DNA from 2 places in the Mycobacterium shigaense genome. Region 1 is predicted to be linked to the other one. Evidence: riboswitches for the same ligand, from Rfam matches in the RefSeq annotation. Region 1 holds a riboswitch; the other holds the start of a gene.

The links. A riboswitch is a leader RNA that binds a small molecule or an ion and turns the genes downstream of it on or off. The one in region 1 is predicted to bind cobalamin.
Region 2: linked by a shared signal. The riboswitch ahead of MSG_RS08880 ((2Fe-2S)-binding protein) and the one ahead of metE (5-methyltetrahydropteroyltriglutamate--homocysteine S-methyltransferase) in region 1 are both predicted to bind cobalamin.

Annotation. Positions count from the first base shown of each region.
Region 1 covers NZ_AP018164.1:4,155,780-4,158,166, forward strand. Annotated here, with positions in the region: gene MSG_RS19295 (SDR family oxidoreductase) at 1-380, shown strand, start outside; cobalamin riboswitch at 526-726, shown strand; gene metE (5-methyltetrahydropteroyltriglutamate--homocysteine S-methyltransferase) at 865-2,387, shown strand, end outside.
Region 2 covers NZ_AP018164.1:1,886,264-1,888,650, reverse strand. Annotated here, with positions in the region: gene recA (recombinase RecA) at 1-603, opposite strand, end outside; cobalamin riboswitch at 771-892, shown strand; gene MSG_RS08880 ((2Fe-2S)-binding protein) at 937-1,617, shown strand; gene MSG_RS08875 (DUF3046 domain-containing protein) at 1,643-1,837, opposite strand; gene MSG_RS08870 (glycosyltransferase) at 1,859-2,387, opposite strand, start outside.

The DNA of each region.
Region 1 (2,387 bases):
TGGACCGGGACGCCGCGATCCGGGTGATCGACGCCGCAGGGCGGGCGGGCGTCAAACGCTTCGTCATGGTCTCCTACTTCGGCGCCGGGCCGAATCACGGTGTTCCGCAAGATGATCCGTTCTTTGCCTACGCGGAGGCCAAGGCCGCCGCGGATGAACACCTACGGGCCAGCGAGCTGGACTGGACGGTGCTGGGTCCCGGGCGGCTGACGCTGGACGAGGCGACCGGACGGATCTCGATCGGCAAAGGCAAAGGCGAGGTCACGCGCGCCGACGTCGCGCTGGTGGTGGCCGCCGCACTGGCGGGCGACTCGACCATCCGCCGGACCATCGACTTCAACAACGGCGACACTCCCATCGCGGAGGCGCTTGCCAGCTAGCCCGTCGCGAACGTGACGCTACCGTCACGCCGGCGGCCCAACGTGACGCTACCGTCACGTTGGGCCACATGTCTGTTGTCGACCCGACGCCGGAGTAAGCTCCGTTACGCAGCTGGTCTGCTTGCGCCGCAACCGCGGCGCAAGCATCGAGCGGGGCAACGTTAGTAACGCTTCGCGAGAGGGAACCCGGTGAGAATCCGGGACTGTCCCGCAACGGTATGCAGGAACGACCGCCGTCAGAGTTTTTGGCAAGCACTGGTCGCAAGACTGGGAAGCGACGGCCATTAGGAGCACCACCGAGTGCGCGCCTGCGAGTCCGGAGACCTGCCAGCCGTGCTGGGCGCGCCGCGTCCGGCGGCTCATCGCCTCGAGGAATGGGCGTTTGGCTGCAGCCGTTGCGGTTGGTACTGGGTACCGCCGCCGACGGATCGGCTGCACGTCCGCCGGCGGTGACCATCACGCCGATTGAAGGACGAACAAAACCGTGACCCCCCAACGATTTACCGCAACAGTCGTCGGCTCCCCGCGCATCGGCCCCAAGCGGGAACTCAAACGTGCGACCGAGGGCTACTGGGCCGGACGCACCAGCCGTGCCGAGCTGGAGGCCGTAGCTGCAACCCTGCGCCGAGACACCTGGGCGAGTCTGGCCGCGGCCGGCCTGGACTCGGTGCCGGTGAACACCTTCTCCTACTACGACCAGATGCTCGACACCGCCGTCATGCTCGGCGCGCTGCCGGCTCGGGCCGCGCAGGTTCCCGACGAGTTGGATCGCTATTTCGCGGTGGCGCGCGGCAACAACGAGGTGGCGCCGCTGGAAATGACCAAATGGTTCGACACCAACTACCACTACATCGTTCCCGAGATCGAGCCCGCGACGACGTTCGCGCTGAACCCCGACAAGGTACTTTCCGAGCTGAAAGAGGCTATCGCGCAAGGTATCCCGGCCCGCCCAGTCGTCATCGGACCGATCACCTTCCTGTTGCTGAGCAAGGGCGTCGGTGACGTCAAGGGCGGCGCGGGCGCGCCGATCGAGCGGTTGCAGGAGCTGGTGCCGATCTACTCCGAGCTGTTGTCGCTGCTGGCCGATAACGGTGCGCAGTGGGTGCAGTTCGACGAGCCCGCGCTCGTCACCGACATCTCCCCCGACGCCCCCGCCCTGACCGAGGCGGTCTACAACGCGCTGGGCAAGGTGACCAACCGGCCGGCGATCTACGTGGCCACCTACTTCGGTGACCCCGGCGAATCGTTGGGCGCGCTGGCCCGCACGCCCGTCGAGGCGATCGGCGTCGACCTCGTGTACGGAGCCGACACGGCGATCGCGCCCGGCCTGGCCGACAAGACGCTCGTGGCCGGCGTCGTCGACGGGCGCAACATCTGGCGCACCGATCTCGAAGCGGCACTGGACAAGCTGGCGGCGCTGCAGCATTCGGCGGCCCACGTCGCGGTGTCGACGTCGTGTTCGACCCTGCACGTGCCTTACTCGCTGGACCCCGAGACCGGCCTCGACGACGCGCTGCGCAGCTGGCTGGCGTTCGGACAGGAGAAGGTCGTCGAGGTGGTGACCCTGGCCCGGTCCCTGCGCGAGGGACGTGAGGCGTTATCGAAGGACGTCGCCGACAAGATCGCGGCCTCCAACGCCGCCGTCGCGTCGCGCACGAGTGACCCGCGCCTGCACGACGACCAGCTCCGCGAGCGTCTCGGCTCGGTCGTCGCGGCCGGTGTGCATCGCGGCGACGCGGCCGCACGTCGCGCCAGCCAGGAAGCGCGGCTGCACCTGCCGCCGCTGCCGACCACGACCATCGGGTCGTTCCCGCAGACCGTCCAGATCCGCAAGGCCCGTGCCGCGCTGGTCGCCGGCGAGATCGACGAGGCCGAATACGACCGCCGGATGAAGCAGGAGATCGCCGACGTCATCGAGCTGCAGCAGCAGCTCGGCCTCGATGTGCTGGTGCACGGCGAGCCGGAACGCAACGATATGGTCCAGTACTTCGCCGAGCAGCTCGACGG
Region 2 (2,387 bases), 2.3 Mb from region 1:
GCCGATCTTTTCCCGGAGCTGGTTGATGAAGATCGCCGTGGTTCCCGAGTTGTTCAGCGCGCCGGTCATTTTCCGCAGCGCCTGGCTCATCAGCCGGGCCTGCAGCCCGACGTGGCTGTCCCCCATCTCGCCCTCGAGCTCCGCGCGCGGCACCAGTGCGGCCACCGAGTCGATGACCAGGATGTCCAGGGCGCCGGAGCGGATCAGCATGTCGGCGATCTCGAGGGCCTGCTCACCGGTGTCGGGCTGGCTGACCAGCAGGGAATCGGTGTCGACGCCGAGCTTCTTGGCGTAATCGGGATCCAGGGCGTGCTCGGCGTCGATGAAGGCCGCGACGCCGCCGGCCGCCTGGGCATTGGCCACCGCGTGCAGGGCGACGGTGGTCTTACCCGAGGACTCCGGACCGTAGATCTCCACGACCCGGCCGCGAGGCAGGCCGCCGATGCCCAGGGCCACGTCCAGTGCGATGGATCCAGTCGGGATGATCGAGATCGGCTGCCGCGTCTCGTCGCCGAGACGCATCACCGAGCCTTTGCCGTAACTCTTCTCGATCTGGGACATCGCCAGTTCGAGGGCCTTCTCACGGTCGGGGGCTTGCGCCATGGTTCTCTCCTGTAGTCGGTGTTGCGCTGACCGGTATCGGTCGGTTGGCCGTGACACTAGAGCTGGCTACCGACAAGTCGTCACTCCTCGAGTGATCAACACAGTAGACGAACACCTGTTCGATTTACGTTCGACACGCCGCACGGCGGGCGTGTGGCAATATCGGCTATCGAAAAGGCGTCGACGGGCCCGCAAGAGCCGAGGAAACCGGTGCGAATCCGGTGCGGTCCCGCCACTGTGATCGGTCACATCCCGAGAGCCAGATACTCACCGTCGGCGCCTCCTCAATCGACACCGGGGCGGATTTCCCCGGAGAGGGGTGGTCGCGCCAGCATGGAAATTTCCGGCGAACTAGCCGAAATCTCTTCCTACAAAGGCTTTTTCGCGTTGACCGTGAACGGTTGCGGCGCGACGGGGTGGCACCCGGTCCGCCAGGACTACGCCGACGGCTTCGCCGATCTGATCGACGCCACCGCCAGGCGCTATCACACGACGGACCTGCGGATCGGCGCCTCGCTGGTTCATCTCGGCCATGCCAGCCGGCTCTGGTCGCCGGTGCTGGCGTGCGCCCTGGCCCACGGCGTCGTCCCCGACCTGCGCGACCTGCAACGCGCCGACGACGGGGCCCAGCTGCGCATGCCCGAACCCGTCGCAGCGCCCGATGCCGAGGTCTCGGCGAGGTCGTTGTACCGGATCGTGGTGCACCAACACATGCGGCCGTTCGCCGACGGGCTGCGGGTCAAGCTGGCGCCGGCCCTGCTGGCGGGCAACATCGCCTCCGCGCTCGTCGGCGCGTCGCGAGCGCTGCTGGCGGCGCGGCCCGACCTGCGCGCCCGCATCGTCGAGATGACCGACTCCCTGCTGGAGACCGGCGTGCTGGCCGGGTCCGGCGTGCTGACCGACTCACACCTGGGCTTCGCGCGCGAGAGCTGCTGCCTGTTCTATCGCCTGCCCGGGCGATCCGTCTGCGGCGACTGCGTGTTCCGCCGGGCGCCGCGGTCGAGCCGGCGGTGAGCACCCGGGCCGACGGGACAGCCGCTCACCATTGGTCGCGGGGCACGTCGAAGTCGGCGCACAACGCCCGCCAGACGTCGCGGGGTTCGACGCCCGCCTCGATCGCCTCGGCCGCGGTCCGGCCGCCGAAGCCGCTGAGCACGTGATCGACCAACACCGATGCGCCGTAAGCCGCGCCGAAGCGCAACACCACCCGCTCGTTGAACTCCGTCAGCCGCACGCCAGCCAAGATACCGAGCCGCTAGCCCGCCAGGGCGAGCGCTTCATGGCACACCCACACCGGGTCGGCGACGCCGACGCTGCCGGCGGCGGCCGCCCGCGCCGCCAGCCCGTAGCCGGGCGTCGACAGCACGTCGTTGACCGCGGCCACCAACGCGTCGGCGGTCAACGGGCGGATCAACCGCCCGCTGCCCTGGCGCGCCACCCGATTGGCGATCTCCCACTGGTCGCCGCCACCGGGAACCACGACCAACGGCACCCCGGCCAGCAGCGACTTGGCCACCATGCCGTGGCCGCCGCCGCAGATCGCCACGTCGGCGTGCGCCAACAGGTCGTCCTGGCGACCCAGCCCGACCACCGCCCAGGGCGGTACGCTCAGCTCCGCCCCGCCCAGGCGCGACACCACCACCCGCGCCCCCGCGGGCAACGTCTCCCCCGGCGTCAGGCACCGCAGCGCGACCTCGGCGAGATCCTGCGTCCCGATCAGCGCGGTCGAGGGCGCGATCACCACGACCGGCCCGGAGCCGGCGGGAATGTCCAGCACCCGATTC